Regions from separate parts of the Azospirillum humicireducens genome, predicted to be linked through region 1. Evidence: predicted binding sites of a transcription regulator. Region 1 holds the regulator's gene; each other region holds the start of a gene.
What was found. The regulator PhoB, encoded in region 1, activates phosphate uptake and scavenging genes when phosphate is short. The targets are predictions, from matches to a motif close to TNTCATAAAACTGTCA.

Region 1 (5,561 bases):
CCGCGCGACAGATCGGGGATACTTCGACGAAGGCCTGCGGCAGCACATGCTGCGCGTGTACAACTACATGGGCGCCGGCCTGATTCTGACGGGTCTGGTCGCCGCCCTGGTGTCGTCCAGCCCGGCCATGATGGCGACCATCTTCGGCACGCCGCTGAAGTGGGTTGTGATGCTGGCTCCGCTGGCTTTCGTGATGGTGCTGTCCTTCGGCATCCAGCGCCTGTCCTTCGCATCGGCACAGATGATCTTCTGGGCCTATTGCGGCGCGATGGGCCTGTCGATGTCGGCCATCTTCCTGGTCTTCACCGGGGCGTCGATCGCGCTGACCTTCTTCGTCACCGCCGCGACCTTCCTGGCGATGAGCCTGTACGGCTACACCACGAAGGCCGACCTGTCGAAGATGGGCTCGTTCCTGATGATGGGCGTCATCGGCCTCGTCATCGCCGGCCTGGCGAACATCTTCTTCCAGTCGCCGGCCCTGCACTTCGCGATCTCCGCCATCGGCGTGCTGATCTTCACCGGCCTGACCGCCTACGACACCCAGGCGATCAAGGAAAGCTACGCCGAGGGCTACGATCACGAGAGCACCGGCAAGCTGGCCCTGATGGGCGCTCTGACGCTCTACCTGGACTTCATCAACCTGTTCCAGTTCCTGCTGCAGTTCCTGGGTCAGCGCAACAACGACTGATCGCGGGACTTCTGATCGGACACGCAGAGCATCGAAACAGCCGCCCGGAAGCACCCGCTTCCGGGCGGTTTTCTTTTGGGCCCGCTCAGGACTCCACCGTCACCGGATCGCCGACCTTGAGACCCAGCACGCCCTCGGCACGCCCGCGGTTGACGGCGATCTCGGCCAGGCCGTTGGAGTTCTCATACCACAGCGGCTCTCCCGGCCCGACGGCACCGAAGGTGCGGGCGCGGGTGACGCGGGCGCCACCGGCGGTCAGCAGCGCGTCGGCGGGCAGGGCGGAGGCCCGCAGGCCGGTCATGGCGTTGCCGTAGACATCGACATAGACGATGCGCGGCAGCTCGTCCGGCCAGTCCGGGCGGTCGATGGCGGCGAGATCGAGCGGGCTGCGCTGCACCGGCCGGCCGGTCGCCAGATCGGCGGCGACGGGGGCGAACAGGTCGCGGCCATGGAAGCTGGCGGACAGCCGGTCCGGAATCCAGTCGATGGCCCAGGCGTTTAGCGACGTTGCGCGGCGGGCGATCAGGGCGAAGAGGCCGTTGTCGGGGCCGACGAACCAGCGCCCGTCCGCCTCGACCATCACCGGAAGCCGGTCGGTGCCGACGCCGGGATCGACGACACAGAGAAAGATGCTGCCGGCGGGGAAGGCCGGGGCATAGGCCGCCAGGAGATAGGCCGACAGTTGCGGGTCGAAGGCGGGGGCGTCGGCGAACAGGTCGATGACCGGGGCGGTGGGCGCCTGTTGCACCAGCACCGCCTTCATCTGGCCGGTGTAGGGGCCGGAGAGGCCGAAGTCGGTGAAGAGCAGGATCATGGGGTTTCGTTCTCTCCGCGGTTTTGCCCCCTCCCTAACCCTCCCCCGCTTGTCAGCGGGAGAGGGAACTCCGCTGCTCCTTCGCATATTCTCAGCCTGACAAGCGTCCTACCCCCTCTCCCGCGAAGCGGGGGAGGGATGGGGAGGGGGCACCCGAAGCCAGCACCCTCACACCGACTTCGTATCCAGCGCATACCCCGCCGACCGTACGGTGCGGATCAGGTCCAGCTCGTCCTCTTCGTTCATCGCCTTGCGCAGGCGGCGGATGTGAACGTCGACCGTACGCGGCTCGACATACACGTCGTGGCCCCACACCAGATCGAGCAGCTGTTCGCGCGAGAAGACGCGGCCGGGATGCTGCATGAAGTGGCGCAGCAGGCGGAATTCCGTCGGGCCGAGATGGACATCGCGCCCATTGCGCCTTACGCGGTGGGCGGCCAGATCCATAGTCACGTCGGCGAAGGTCAGCACCTCGTCCGTCATGCCGGGCGAGGCGCGGCGCAGCACCGCGCGCATGCGCGCCACCAGCTCGGTCGGCGAGAAGGGCTTGGTGATGTAGTCGTCGGCGCCGGAATTCAGGCCGCGCACCCGGTCGCCTTCCTCGCCGCGGGCGGTCAGCATGATGATCGGGATGTCGCGGGTCTTGGCGTTGCGGCGCAGCTGGCGGCAGACCTCCAGCCCGCTCATCAGCGGCAGCATCCAGTCGAGCAGCACGATGTGCGGCGTCTGTTCACCGGCGGCCAGCAGGGCCTCCTCGCCGTCGCTGGCGGTGGCGACGCGGAAGCCTTCCTTTTCCAGGTTGTACTTCAACAGCGTCAGAATGTCGGCCTCGTCCTCGACGACCAGGACGAGCGGCTTCAGGGCCGCGTTCATGGAGGCTCCGTTCACAGCGCGCGTCTCGACGTTAACCGGCATGGGACAGCCTTTTCAACAAAGGAGGGAAGGGGCGCAAGCATTGGCAAGGGCTCGGGAGCAGGGCTCAGCCATAGCGGCCGGTGATGTAGCCCTGGGTGCGCTCGTCGCGCGGGTTGGTGAAGATTTCCTCGGTGTCGTCGCACTCCACCATCTCGCCCAGATGGAAGAAGGCGGTGCGCTGCGACACGCGGGCGGCCTGCTGCATGTTGTGGGTGACGATGACGATGGTGTAGTTGGCCCGCAGCTCGTCGATCAGCTCCTCGATATGGGCGGTCGCAATGGGGTCGAGCGCCGAGCAGGGCTCGTCCATCAGGATCACCTCGGGGCTTACGGCGATGGCGCGGGCGATGCACAGCCGCTGCTGCTGGCCGCCGGACAGGCTGGTTCCGGGCTCGCGCAGGCGGTCCTTGACCTCCGCCCACAGGCCGGCGCGCTTGAGCGACGTCTGCACCACCTCGTCCAGCTCGTCACGGCCCGAGGCCAAGCCGTGGATGCGCGGGCCGTAGGCGATGTTGTCGTAGATCGACTTGGGGAAGGGGTTCGGCTTCTGGAACACCATGCCGACGCGGGCGCGCAGCTGCACCGCATCGACAGCCTTGCCGTAGACATCCTCGCCATCCAGCGCGATCCGCCCTTCGACCCGGCAGTCCTCGATGGTATCGTTCATCCGGTTCAGGCAGCGCAGGAAGGTCGATTTGCCGCAGCCGGACGGGCCGATCAGCGCCAGCACCCGGTTCTCATGGATGTCCAGGTCGATGCCCTTCAACGCCTGCTTTGCGCCGTAGAACACCTTTACCCCGCGGGCGGTCATCTTTGCCGGCAGGTCCGCACCGGACCGCTGGCCAGGGTGGTTGTCTGCGCGGGGCCGCAGCTTCAGCGGGTTCTGAATGCTCATGGCGCTTACCACCGTCTCTCGAAAATCTTGCGCAGGATCACGGCCGTCCCGTTCAGCAGGATCAGGATGCCGAGCAGGATCAGGATCGCCGCAGAGGTGCGTTCGGTGAAGGCACGCTCCGGGCTGTCCGCCCACATGTAGATCTGCACCGGAAGCACCGTGGCGCTGTCGGTCAGCCCATGGGGCACGTCGACGATGAAGGCGACCATGCCGATCATCAGCAGCGGCGCCGTCTCTCCCAGCGCGCGGGCCATGCCGATGATGGTTCCGGTAAGGATGCCGGGCATCGCCAGCGGCAGGACATGGTGCAGAACCGTCTGCAGGGGCGAGGCGCCGATGCCCAGCGCCGCCTCGCGGATCGATGGCGGCACCGCCTTCAATGCGACACGGGCCGAGATGATGATCACCGGCAGCGTCATCAGCGCCATCACCAGCCCGCCGACCAGCGGCGCCGAACGCGGCATGCCGAAGAAGCCCAGGAACACCGCCAGACCCAGCAGGCCGAAGATGATCGACGGCACCGCGGCGAGGTTGTTGATGTTCACCTCGATCAGGTCGGTCCAGCGGTTCTTCGGCGCGAATTCCTCCAGATAGACCGCGGCGGAGATGCCGACCGGCACCGACAGCGCCATTGTCACCAGGAGCGTCAGCAGCGAGCCGACGATGGCGCCGCCGATGCCGGCCTGCTCCGGCTCCCGGCTGTCGCCGGCGGTGAACAGGGTGGTGTTGAAGCCCTGCGCCAGCGCGCCGGAAGCCAGCAGCGCATCGGCCGCAGCGATCTTGGCGTCGCTGAGCCCGCGCTCGCTCTCCGGCAAATCACGGCGGTAGCGGCCCTTGACCAGCTGGTCGATCTCGTCGTCGGCGCGCACCCAGACGGTCAGCGTGGTGCCGACCAGCGCCGGGTTCTTGGCGACCATCGCCTCCAGCTCGTAGGGCGCGCCCGACGACAGCAGGTCGTTCAGCACGCGCTTGCCGGCGCGGTCGGTCACCTGCGGGAACTGGGCATGGAGCGCCCGGCGCAGGATGGGGGCATAGTTGCGCTCAGCCACCTCGGCCGGGTCCAGCGTCACCTCCAGCCGGATCCGCGCTTCCCAGAAGGCGGTGCTGCCCTTGGCGACGATCGAGCCCAGCAGCACCACCAGCATCAGCGCAGCCAGCGCCACCGCCGCCGCCCCGGCCAGCCGGAAGCGGCGTTCCGCGGCATGGCGGGCGCGCAGGCGGCGGGCGAAGGCCTCGCTCCGGACGCGCGACTTCGCCGGACCGTGGGAGCCGGGGAAGGAGGCAGGGGAGGGCGTCACGGCCGCCGCGTCCTGCTCGACGAGGTCAGTCATATTTTTCCCGATAGGTCCGGACCACCCGCAGGGCGACCATGTTGAGGCAGAGCGTGACGAGGAACAGCACAAGGCCGAGACCGAAGGCCGACAGAGTCTTCGGGCTGTCGAACTCCTGGTCGCCGACCAGAAGGGTGGCGATCTGGGTGGTGACGGTGGTCACAGCCTGCAGCGGGTTGGCGGTCATGTTGGCGGTCAGGCCGGACGCCATGGTGACGATCATCGTCTCGCCGATGGCGCGGCTGACCGCCAGCATCACCGCGGCGACGATGCCCGGCAGCGCCGCCGGCAGGACCACCTGCTTGATGGTTTCCGACTTGGTGGCGCCGAGACCATAGGAGCCGTCGCGCAGGCTCTGCGGCACCGCATTGATGACGTCGTCCGACAGCGAACTGACGAAGGGGATGATCATCACCCCCATGACGATGCCGGCCGCCAGCGCCGATTCCGAACTGACGTCCAGCCTCAGGGCCTCGCCCACCGAGCGCACGAAGGGCGCCATGGTCAGCGCGGCGAAGAAGCCATAGACCACGGTCGGAATGCCGGCCAGGATCTCCAGCGCCGGCTTCAGCCAGGTGCGCACGCCGCGCCCGGCATATTCGGACATATAGATCGCCGCCATCAGCCCGACCGGAACCGCCACCAGCATGGCGATGACCGTGATGAGAAGCGTGCCGGCGAACAGCGGGATCGCGCCGAAGGAGCCGCTGGAGCCGACCTGATCGGCCCGCATCGCCATCTGCGGGCTCCAATGGGTGCCGAACAGGAAGTCGAGCGGCGAGACGACGGTGAAGAAGCGCAGCGCCTCGAACAGCAGCGACAGGACGATGCCGACCGTCGTCAGGATGGCGACCATCGAACAGATGACCAGCGCCACCCGCACCACCCGTTCCACCGCAGGGCGGGCGCGCAGGTCCG
Region 2 (5,561 bases), 1.5 Mb from region 1:
GCGAAGGGCAGCGTGTCGAGCCGGCGGCGTGACCCCGCCATCTTCTCCAGCGACGAGCGGCTCTGGCGGCCGACAAGGCCGCTGAACTCCCGCGCATCGGCTGTCGGGATGGTGTAGTGGTGGATGATGTGCAGCGGGTGGCCGGACTGCTCCATATGCAGCTTGGCGATGGCGCGCCAGCTGCCACCGACCGGATAGAAGGGCCGGCCCTTCATGGTCGACAGCCAGGGCAGCGATTCCAGATGCTGGTCGATCAGCTTGACCGGCCCGCCCTTGGATGCGCCGACCTCCATCAGCCGCAGCGGACCGAGCGGCAGAGTCACCTGCTTGCCGATCACGCCGCGGTCGAGCGTGACCAGTTCCAGGCTGCCGCCGCCGAGGTCGCCGACGAGGCCGTCGGCGCCGGGGGTACCGGACAGCACGCCCATGGCGGACAGCCGCGCCTCCTCCTCCCCGCTGATGACGCGGACGGTCAGGCCGGCACGGCGGCGGATGGCATCGACGAAGGCGGCACCGTCGCGGGCGTCGCGCACGGCGGCGGTGGCGATCACATCGAGCCGGCCGACGCGCATGCCCTGGGCCAGCGTGGCGAAGCGCTCCAGCGCCGCCAGACCCTGGGCCACGCCGTCCGGGTTCAGCAGACCCGATTTCTCCACCCCGCGGCCAAGGCCGCACAGCACCTTCTCGTTGAACAGGGCGAGCGGCGAGCGGGTCAGCCCGTCATAGACGACGAGCCGGATCGAGTTGGACCCGATGTCGATCACGCCGACGCGCTCCGCCGCCCCCGCGGCCGACGAATTCCATGTTGCGGAAACGTCGCCCTGAACAGCGGCCGCGCGATTGTCCTGGCTCATACTCAGACTCCCGTCACCCGTCCTCAGGACACCGCGTGCAGCATGAGCCGCGGCGGCGTGCGCTTGCTGCTGAGCGCGCTGCCCCGGCCCGACAGGCTGGGGTTGGTCATGAAGTAATTATGGGCGCTGAACGCATCAGGGCCAGCCTTGACCCGATGGTACACGCCATCGGGGCCGAGCTTCCAGGTGCTTGCATCGTCCTTCATGTTGGCGACCATGATCTGGTCGAGCACCTGTTCATGCACCGTCGGGTTCTCGATGGGCACCAGTGTCTCGATGCGGCGGTCCAGGTTTCGGGTCATCCAGTCGGCCGAGGAGATGAAGATCTTGGCTTGGTTGCTGGGCATCGGGTGGCCGTTGCCGAAACAGATGACGCGGCCATGCTCCAGGAAGCGGCCGACGATGCTGCGCACCCGGATATTCTCCGACAGCCCCTTCACCCCCGGCCGCAGGCAGCAGATGCCGCGGATGATCATGTCGATCTGCACCCCGGCCTGCGAGGCCTTGTACAGCTTGTCGATGATGACCGGATCGACCAGCGAGTTCAGCTTCACCCAGATCGCCGCCGGACGTCCGGCGGCTGCATGGGCGATCTCCGCCTCGATCAGGTCGGACAGGCGTTGGCGCAGCGTGATCGGCGCGATGGCGATCTTCTCCAGCACCTTGGGCGTGGCATAGCCGGTCATGAAGTTGAACATGACGGCGGCATCGTGGCACAGCGCCGGGTCGCAGGTGAAGAAGGACAGGTCGGTGTAGATCTTCGCCGTGATCGGGTGATAGTTGCCGGTCCCGAAATGGACGTAGCTGCGCAGCGCCTTCTTCTCGCGCCGCACCACCAGCGACACCTTGGCGTGGGTCTTCAGATCGACGAAGCCGTAGACCACCTGGGCGCCGGCACGTTCCAGATCGCGCGCCCAGCGGATGTTCGCCTCCTCGTCGAAGCGCGCCTTCAGCTCGACCAGCGCGGTCACCGACTTGCCGGCCTCCGCCGCCTCGATCAGGGCGGCGACGATCGGGCTGTCCTTGCTGGTGCGGTAGAGCGTCTGCTTGATCGCCACCACCTGCGGGTCGCGCGCCGCCTGCCGGATGAACTGCACCACCACGTCGAAGGATTCGTAGGGGTGATGGACGACGATGTCCTTGTGGCGGATCGCCGCGAAGCAATCGCCGCCGAAATCGCGGATCCGTTCGGGGAAGCGGGCGTTGAAGGGGCGGAAGACCAGATCCGGCCGCTCGTCGACGATCAGCAGCTTGGTGTCGGTCAGGCCGATCAGCCCGTCCAGGATGAAGACGTCGTCCGACGCCACGTTCAGCTCATGGCGCAGGAATTCGCGCAGGTCGGCGGCCATGCCGCTGTCGGTGGCCAGCCTGATGACGCTGCCGCGACGGCGGCGCTTCAGCGCGCTTTCGAAGGTGCGGACCAGATCCTCCGCTTCTTCCTCGATTTCGATCTCGCTGTCGCGCAGGACACGGAAGACGCCGTGCGCCTTGACCTGGAACGGAGGGAACAGGCGGTCGATGAACTGCATCACCACCTTTTCCAGCTGGATGAAGCGGATATCCGAGCCGGGCAGACGCAGGAAACGCTCGAGCTGCGTGGGCAGCGGCACCAGCGCGTCGATATGCCGGCCCTTGACCGGATCGTGAAGCTGCAGCGCCAGCGAGAAGCCCAGATTGGGCAGGAACGGGAAGGGGTGGGCCGGATCGACGGCGATTGGCGTCAGGATCGGGAAGATATCGTCGAGGAACTTGGCTTCCAGCCAATCCAGTTCTCCCTCGCTGAGGTCGGCGGGATCGACGACGGAGATCCCGGCCTCGCGCAGCTCCTCCTTCAGCGAGCGCCACATGGCCTGCTGGCTGTCCATGAGCGCCGCTATGCGCTGCTTGACCGCCGTCAGCTGCTGGGCAGGGGTGAGATTCTCGGGGCTGGGCGCCTTCACGCCGGCGGCCACCTGCCCCTTCAGACCGGCCACGCGGACCATGTAGAATTCGTCCAGGTTGCTGGCGGAGATCGACAGGAAGCGCAGCCGCTCCAGAAGCGGATGGTTCGGATTGGCCGCCTCGTCCAGGACGCGCTGGTTGAAGGCCAGCCACGACAGCTCCCGATTGATGAAGCGTTCCGGAGCGTTGGGCTCGATGCCGACCGACTCGAGTTCCTGGAGATGCGTCACGTCAACCTCTGAAATCTTGGGATCCCCGTTTGCCCCCAGACCGCGATGCGGCGCAACGGGCAACCGTTATATGGTGGGCAGACAGAGTATCCCACATGCGTTACGGTTTCAGGACTCCCATTTGGCGATGGTCCGATCCATCTCCCACCCCTCCCCCGCCCTGCGGCCCGTCCAATAAGACCGAATCCCGCCATGAAGACGCTGTTCCTGCTGCGCCATGCCAAATCCTCCTGGGACGATCCGTCGCTGGGGGACCATGACCGTCCGCTCAACGCCCGTGGGGAGAAGGCGGCAACGCTGGTCGGCGGCTATCTCGCCAAGCACCATGCCGACATCGATCTCGTCCTGTGTTCGACCGCGGTCCGGGCGGTGGAGACGCGCAAGCGGGTGATGGCGGCGATGGGCGCGCCATACCCGCCGGTGGAGCATGAGCGCGGCCTGTATCTGTGCGGCGCCCGCACATTGCTGGAGCGGCTGCGCGACGCACCGGATTCGGCGATGGGGTTGATGCTGGTGGCGCACAACCCTGATCTGCATGAACTGGCCAATGCGCTTACGGGCAGTGGCGCCCATGGCCTGCGCCACGACCTGACCGACAAGTTCCCGACCGGTGCCTGCGCGGTCCTGGTCTTCGAAACGCCGCATTGGGCCGGGCTGGAGCTCGGCGCCGGCCGGCTGGCGGATTTTGTGCAGCCGCGTAAACTCTCTTAACCTGCGGCGGCGGTTGGAGTATCCACGGAACCACCGGTTCAATTCCAGGCCGCCTTGGCCGGATTCGGGAGGATGCCGCCCCTTGCCACCCGCCATTCCGCCCGCCAACCCGTCCGCCGCCCCCGATGCGCAGCCTTCGGCTCCTGCCTTCCGTGAGGTGGAGCTCAAGCTCCATGCTGCCTCGGCGGATCTGGCGCGGGTCGCCTCGCTGCCGGCTCTGCTGGCTCTCGCCGACGGGCCGGCGGCCACACAGCGCCTGCGCACCGCCTATTTCGACACGCCGGACCTGAAGCTGGCGGGCAACGGCGTGGCGCTGCGCGTGCGGCAGGAGGGCGACCGCTTCGTCCAGACGCTGAAGACGGTCAACAGCGCCAGCCCCGGCGATTCCGCCGCGGTCGCGGTGCGCAGGGAGTGGGACTGGACCGTCGCGGGCGAGGCGGTGGACCGCGCTGTTCTGACCGATCCCGGAGTCGCCGGTCTGGTGCCGGCGGCGGCTCTCGACGAGTTGGATTGCCTGTTCATCACCGATTTCAAACGCACCACCCTGCTGCTCCGCCCCGATCCGCTGACGGCGGTGGAGATGGCGGTCGATGACGGACGGGTCTATGCCGGCGGCAACTCGCTGCCGATCAGCGAGGTGGAACTCGAACTGAAGGCCGGCAAGGTCGCCAGCCTGTTCGATCTGGCGCTGACCCTGCAGGCCGCCATCCCCATGCGCATCGGTAATGACAGCAAGGCGGAAGCCGGGCTTCGGCTGGTCACAGGCAAGGCACCCGGACCGGTTGAGGCCGAGCCGCTCGGTCTGTCGCCCCTGACCACGGTGGCCGAGGCCTACCGCCACATCATGCGCCAAGCGCTGCGCCAGTTCCTCGCCAACGAGGCCTGCGCGCTCGGTGGCAGCGATGTGGAGGGGCTGCACCGGATGCGAATCGCGCTGCGCCGGCTGCGCATCGCCCATCGCCTTTTCGCGCCGCTGATCGCGTCACCGGAGGCCGACCGGCTGGTGGAGGAAAGCCGGGCGCTGGCGAAACGGCTGGGCCCGGCGCGGGGCTGGGACGTGCTGATGTCCGGGGTGATCGATCCTCTTCTCGCCGACACCGCGGCATTGCCGGGCACCGACCGCAAGGCGCTGGACCGGCTGGCCTCGCTCGCACGCTCCGCCGGGGCAGGTCCGGCGCGGGAAGCGATGGCGGCGATCCTGGCGCCCGGCTGCACCACCATGGTCCTGGCGCTGGGGGCGTGGCTGGAGCATGGCCGCTGGGTGTCGGAGGCCGAGGGCGACCGCCGCGCCATGCTGTCGGCGCCGGTCGGCACGCTGGCCGGCGGCTGGCTGTCCGCCCGCATGGCGAAGCTCGGCAAGACGGCCAAGCCGCCGGAGGATGCCAAGGCGCGCGACAAGCTGCGCCGCCGGCTGCGCAGCCTGCGCTACACCGCCGACTTCTTCCGCGGCCTTTATCCGGAGGCTGCCACCCTGCCCTTCTTCGCGGCGCTGGAACCGCTGCAGGCGGCGCTGGATGCCGAACAGGATGCCGTCATCGGCGCCCGCATGCTGGGCGAACTGAAGGCTGCGGACCCGAAGACAGCCACCGCCGTCGCCGCCTGGATCGAACGCCAATCGGACAAGCGGCGCAAGGCCCTGCCCGAGCTGTGGAAGCGCTTCCGCGCCGTGCCGCCCTTCTGGTCATGACCGACCCGCGCCAGGCGCCGGTGGCAATGGCGCACGCGGCGCATATATCGTCAGCCGGCCGGCGGCCAGCGGCTCCGCAAGGGTCTGCGCGAGGCGGTCCGCTTTTCGTCATGCGTCGCGGCGCCTTGCCGCTTTCCA
Region 3 (5,561 bases), 1.1 Mb from region 1:
CGCCACCGGCGGCAGCATCGCCAGCACCGTCGTCGCCATGATGAGATTCCAGTCGTTGGCCGATTCGCCGGTGCCGATCATCTTGGTGATGCCGGTGACGATGGTTTCCATGTCGCCGCTGCTGGTGACCAGGAGCGGCCAGAGATACTGGTTCCAGCCATAGATGAAGAGGATGACGAACAGGGCGGCGATGTTGGTGCGCGACAGCGGCAGCACCACGTCGATGAAGAAGCGCACCGGCCCGGCGCCGTCGATCTTGGCAGCCTCCAGCAGTTCGTCCGGAATGGTCAGGAAGAACTGGCGGAACAGCAGCGTCGCGGTGGCCGACGCGATCAGCGGGACCGCCAGCCCGGCATAGGTGTTGATCAGGCCGAGGTCGGCGACGACCTTGTAGGTCGGGATGATGCGCACCTCCACCGGCAGCATCAGCGTGATGAAGATCAGCCAGAAGAAGGCCATGCGCAGCGGAAAGCGGAAGAACGCCACCGCATAGGCCGACAGGATCGAGATGGCGATCTTCCCCAGCGCGATGGCCAGCGCCATGATCAGGCTGTTCAGCATCATGGTGCGCACGGGCGTGTATTTGGCGCGCGCCCCCGCCTCGCCCGCCCAGGCCTGGGCGTAATTGTCCACCCCTTCCCCGCCCGGCCACAGCGGCAGACCGCCGCGACCGATGGTGCCGGAATCCCAGGTGGAACCGATCAGCGTCACATAGATCGGATAGGCGAAGACCAGCACGCCGACGATCAGCACGATGTGCGGCACGAGGTCGATGAATCGGGTCGGCTTCATGCGTAATGGACCTTGCGCTCGATGAAGCGGAACTGCACCGCCGTCAGAGCGATGACGATCACCATCAGGATCACCGACTGGGCCGACGATCCGCCGAGATCGTTGTTGACCACGCCGTCGTGATAGACGCGGAAGATCAGCGTCTCCGTCGCCTTGCCCGGCCCGCCCTGGGTCAGGGCATGGATGGTGCCGAAGGTCTCGAAGAAGGCATAGACCATGTCGACCACCAGCAGGAAGAAGGTGGTCGGCGACAAGAGCGGGAAGGTGATGGTCCAGAAGCGCCGCACCGGACCGGCACCGTCGATGGCGGCCGCCTCCATCACCGAGCGCGGGATCGCCTGCAGGCCGGCCAGGAAGAAGATGAAGTTGTAGGCCACCTGCTTCCAGCTGGCGGCCATGATGACCATCCACAGCGCCTGCCCGCCGTTCAGCCGGTAGTCCCAGTCATAGCCCAGCGACTTCAGCGCCAGGCCGAAGGATCCGATGTCGGGGTTGAAGATGAACATCCACAGCACCGCGGCGACGGCCGGGGCCAGGGCATAGGGCCAGATCAGCAGCGTCTTGTAGGCGCGCGCACCCTTGATCTTGGAATCGGCCAGCACCGCCAGCAGCAGCGCAGTGCCCATCGACAGCACGGTGACCGCGACGCTGAAGACGACGGTGACTTTCAGCGTGTCGAGATAGTTCGGGTCGGTCAGCACATGTTCGAAATTCTCGAACCAGACGAACTCGCTGCGGATGCCGAAGGCGTCCTGCAGATGCACAGACTGCCACACCGCCTGGGCCGCCGGCCAGATGAAGAACACCAGCGTCACCGCCACCTGCGGCGCGAGCAGCAGATAGGGCAGCAGCCGGTTGTCGAATGTCACGCGACGCTGCAAAGGATGGTCTTTCGTGGGTTGGATGGCGCACATTCGGGGGGCCCCCCTCTCCCCAGTGGGGGAGAGGGGGAGCCTTCAGTGGATCAGCCCTTGTTGGCGCGCTCGAAGTTGCGCAGCACGGCGTTGCCGCGCTTCACCGCGGAGTCCAGAGCCTGTTTGGCGTCCTGCTGGCCCTGGAAGGCCTTCTCAAGCTCTTCCTGGATGATGTTGCGGATCTCCGGCAGGTTGCCCAGGCGGAGGCCCATGCTGTTCTCGGTGGTGGGCGTGCGGGTCAGTTGGGCGGCCGGCACGTCGGCGCCGGGATTCTTCTCGTAATAGCCCTGGGCCTTGGTCAGTTCGAAGCCCTTCATCGTCACCGGGACATAACCGGTGTCCATGTGCCACTTGGAATCCACCTCGGGCTTGGCAAGGTAGCTGAAGAACTGCGACACCGCCTTGTATTCGGCCGGCGTGCGCTTGGGCGAGGTCATGACCCAGAAGGCGGCGCCGCCGATGATGCTGTTCTTCGGCCCGTCCTTGGCGAAATCCGGCCAGTAGGGCAGCGGGGCGGCACCCCAGGCGAAGGTCGCCTCCTTCAGGATGCGGCTGCGCAGGCCGGACGAGCCGTGGATCATCGCGCATTCGCCCGACGGGAACAGGGCGTCCGGCTTGTTGTCACGGCCGCCATACTTGAACAGCCCCTCCTTCTGCATGTCGATCAGAGTCTGCACATGCTTGACGTAGAGCGGCGCGTCGATCTTCAGCTCGGCGTTCAGCCCACCGAAACCGTTGGCCTGGCTGGCGAAGGGAGTGTTGTGGATGGCGCCCAGCTGTTCGAACTGCGCCCACACCGGCCAGGAGGTGGTCATCGGGCAGGTGGAGCCCGACGCCTTCAGCTTCTTCGTCGCCTCGATCATCTCCGGCCAGGTCGCCGGCGGCTTGTTCGGGTCGAGGCCGGCCTTCTGGAAGGCGTCCTTGTTGTAGAACATGATGGTGCTGGAGCTGTTGAACGGCAGCGCCATCATCTTCCCGTCCTTGGACGAGTAATACCCCTTCACCGCCGGGATGTAGGCGTTGGCGTCGAAGGCCGCCCCCGTCTCCTGCATCAGCTGGTAGACCGGCTTGATCGCCGGGCCGGCGGCCATCATGGTGGCGGTGCCGACCTCGAACATCTGCACGACGTGCGGCGCGTTGCCGGCGCGGAACGCGGCGATGGCGGCCTGCATCGTCTCGGGATAGGCGCCCTTGTACGAGGCGTTGACCTGGACCGCCTGCTGGCTGTCGTTGAACTCCTTGACGACCTGCTCCAGCTGGCCGCCCAGCGGCTGCGGCAGGCCGTGCCAGAAATCGATCACCGTCTTGCCTTGGGCGAGCGCGGAGCCCGGCAGCGCGGCGAGGAGCAGCGCGGTGGTGGTGGCGGCGCCCGTCAGGAGGGCAAGCTTGCGGCGGGTCAACATGCGGTGGGTCTCCCTGTCCCGGTATGGTTCGCGGTTGTCATGAGGGCAACGGGTTGCCATCCCGCGACGCTTTCGTGAAGTTTTGGTGGCAGACGCATGCGGCCATTTGCTGGGCCATCTGTTTGCGCTTGCGAAAAGCGCCGACAACCCGATGATCGCTTCCGAAATTGTTTGGTTGCTCTAAGCGTCACACTGCCCACGCCGAGCCGGCTCTGTCAAGACGCCGTATCGCAGCTTCATGACGCAGGCCAGCCGCCGACCGGAGTGTTGCGGAGCGAAAATGCGCAGGCGCGGAAAGACTATCGCGAACAGGTGACGTCCGGCCGGTTCGCGCCATTCGAAGCGGGTGCGGCACCCGCCTTCATGCTGCGGGAGAGCAGGCGGCGCAGCGCCCGGGGATCGCAAGGTTTGTGCACCAGGGGCAGCCCGCTGCGGTCGACGCTGCGCAGCCGGTCGGGGTCGGTGTCCCCGGTCACGATGACGCCCGGCACGCGCCGGCCGCAGCGGGCGCGCACCGCCTGGATGGCGTCGATGCCGGTTTCCGGGCCCGACAGGCGCAGGTCGGAGAGCACGAGATCCGGGGCGGCGGCGGCATTGTCCAACTCGGCACAGGCCTCGACGATGCCGCGGGCGGGGATGACGGCATAGCCCCAGCCGCGCAGCAGCATGCCGATCCCCTCCAACTGCATGGCGTCGTCCTCGATCACCAGCACCGTCCCGGCCTTTGCCGGAGCGGAAGCGGCCTGGGTGCCGGCGGCCGGTTCGGGCTCGCTGTCGGCGGGATCGTCGCCCGACCGGTCGCCGTCGCAACCGGACAACGGCACCTCGACCGCGAAGACCGAGCCCTTGCCGAGCTTGGAGCGCACCGTCACCGGGTGCCCCAGCACCTGCGCCAGCCGCCGCACGATGGCGAGCCCCAGCCCCAGCCCCTGCTTGCGGTCGCGGCCGGGATTGCCGAGCTGGTGGAAGTCCTCGAAGATCACCCCAAGGTTGGCCGGGTCGATGCCGACACCGGTGTCCCAAACCTCGATGCGCAGAGTGCCGCCGCGCCGCCGCGCCGCCAGCAGGATGCCGCCCGTCAGGGTATAGCGCAGGGCGTTCGCCAGGATCGGCCGCAGAAGCCGTTCCATCAGCACGGGATCGCTGGTGACCTGGGCGTCGAGCGGTCGGACGTTGAAGCGCAGCCCCTTGGCCTCCGCCTCCGGCCCGAACTCCTCCAGCATCTTGGCGAGCAGTTCGTCGACCGGGAAGGTCTGCGGCTTAGCCGTGACCAGCCCGGCTTCCAGCGCCGACACCTCCAGAAGGGCGCGCAGCAGGGTCTCGCCGCCGACGATCGCCTGCTCCAGCTTGTTCGCCAGCTCGATGGAGGTCGGATCGGTCAGCCGGCCGACCAGCAGATGGTGGAACAGGTGCATCGCCTGGAAGGGCTGGCGCAGGTCATGGCTGGCCGCCGACAGGAACTTGCCCTTGGCGGTGCGGGCGCGCTCCGCATCGGCACGCGCCTGCGCGGCATCCGCCCGCGCCTCCTCCAGGGCGGTCACGCCGGCGTCCGCGATCAGCGCCACCGCACGGATGGCGCCGCCGGCATCCCGCACCGGGCTCAACGTCACGGCCCGCCCAAGACCGGGAAACGGTCCGGCACCGACGGCCGGGGCGCCGGTCGCCAGCACTTGGCGCCGCAGCAGGTCGATTGCGGCGGCCGCCTCCGCAGCCAGCCCGCCCTCTGCCAGTGTTCGCCCTTCCGCCGCATCCGGCGCACGGCCCAGAGCTTCGGCAAAGGCACGGTTCGCCACCAGCACGCGCCCATCTCCGCCAAGCAACGCATGGGGAGCGTCGTTGGCCGACAGCAGCGCGTCGAACCAGTCCGCGCGGGTCGGCGTCTGTCCTTGGATGAGTGGCATCGGCATGTACTCGGTAAAACTGCGGGGAAGACCGAAGATAGAAAGAAAGGCATTCTGAACTGTGGGATACCGGAGATCATGGGACCGCCGCGTTACCTCTGCTTTATCTTGTGCTCCGATCGATCGTGTCAAATGTGACCTCAGTCCACCCCATAGCCTATGGTTCGTTCGAAGGCCCTAATGCTTTAAGCCGAGGCTGCGCCTTAACTCCGTTACCGCCAAGGTGGGAGGACGCTTTCGCATAAGGCCGCAGCCGCGCTATAAGACGGCATGGTGCAGCGCCGCCCTCCTCTCCCCGCCCTCTTGCGCAGACGCAAGCGTTCCGCCGCCCGGCCACCCCAGCCGCCGCGGGCGCTGGAGATATCCGGCCTGCCGATTCCGCTGGAGCTGCGGGAGAGTGCGCGCGCCACCCGGATGACCCTGCGCGTCGATGCCGGCCGCGGGCTGGTCCAGGTTGTCGTTCCGGTCGGCGTATCGGAGACCGACGCCCGCCAATTCGTCGGCCGGCATGACGGCTGGCTGCGGGCGCGTCTGGCGGCGATGCCGCCCTC

Region 2: the regulator PhoB is predicted to act here: its motif matches at 3,126-3,141, upstream of A6A40_RS05070 (RNA degradosome polyphosphate kinase).
Region 3: the regulator PhoB is predicted to act here: its motif matches at 3,185-3,200, upstream of ugpB (sn-glycerol-3-phosphate ABC transporter substrate-binding protein UgpB).

What each region holds. Positions count from the first base shown of each region.
Region 1 is NZ_CP015285.1:2,578,593-2,584,153, forward strand. Features, by position in the region: gene A6A40_RS12095 (Bax inhibitor-1/YccA family protein) at 1-688, shown strand, start outside; gene A6A40_RS12100 (SAM hydrolase/SAM-dependent halogenase family protein) at 774-1,502, opposite strand; gene phoB (phosphate regulon transcriptional regulator PhoB) at 1,671-2,375, opposite strand; gene pstB (phosphate ABC transporter ATP-binding protein PstB) at 2,482-3,228, opposite strand; gene pstA (phosphate ABC transporter permease PstA) at 3,318-4,643, opposite strand; gene pstC (phosphate ABC transporter permease subunit PstC) at 4,636-5,561, opposite strand, start outside.
Region 2 is NZ_CP015285.1:1,120,754-1,126,314, reverse strand. Features, by position in the region: gene A6A40_RS05075 (Ppx/GppA family phosphatase) at 1-854, opposite strand, end outside; gene A6A40_RS05070 (RNA degradosome polyphosphate kinase) at 878-3,025, opposite strand; gene A6A40_RS05065 (SixA phosphatase family protein) at 3,218-3,736, shown strand; gene A6A40_RS05060 (CYTH and CHAD domain-containing protein) at 3,819-5,423, shown strand.
Region 3 is NZ_CP015285.1:518,240-523,800, reverse strand. Features, by position in the region: gene ugpE (sn-glycerol-3-phosphate ABC transporter permease UgpE) at 1-792, opposite strand, end outside; gene ugpA (sn-glycerol-3-phosphate ABC transporter permease UgpA) at 789-1,673, opposite strand; gene ugpB (sn-glycerol-3-phosphate ABC transporter substrate-binding protein UgpB) at 1,757-3,109, opposite strand; gene A6A40_RS02380 (hybrid sensor histidine kinase/response regulator) at 3,409-5,010, opposite strand; gene A6A40_RS02375 (M48 family metallopeptidase) at 5,281-5,561, shown strand, end outside.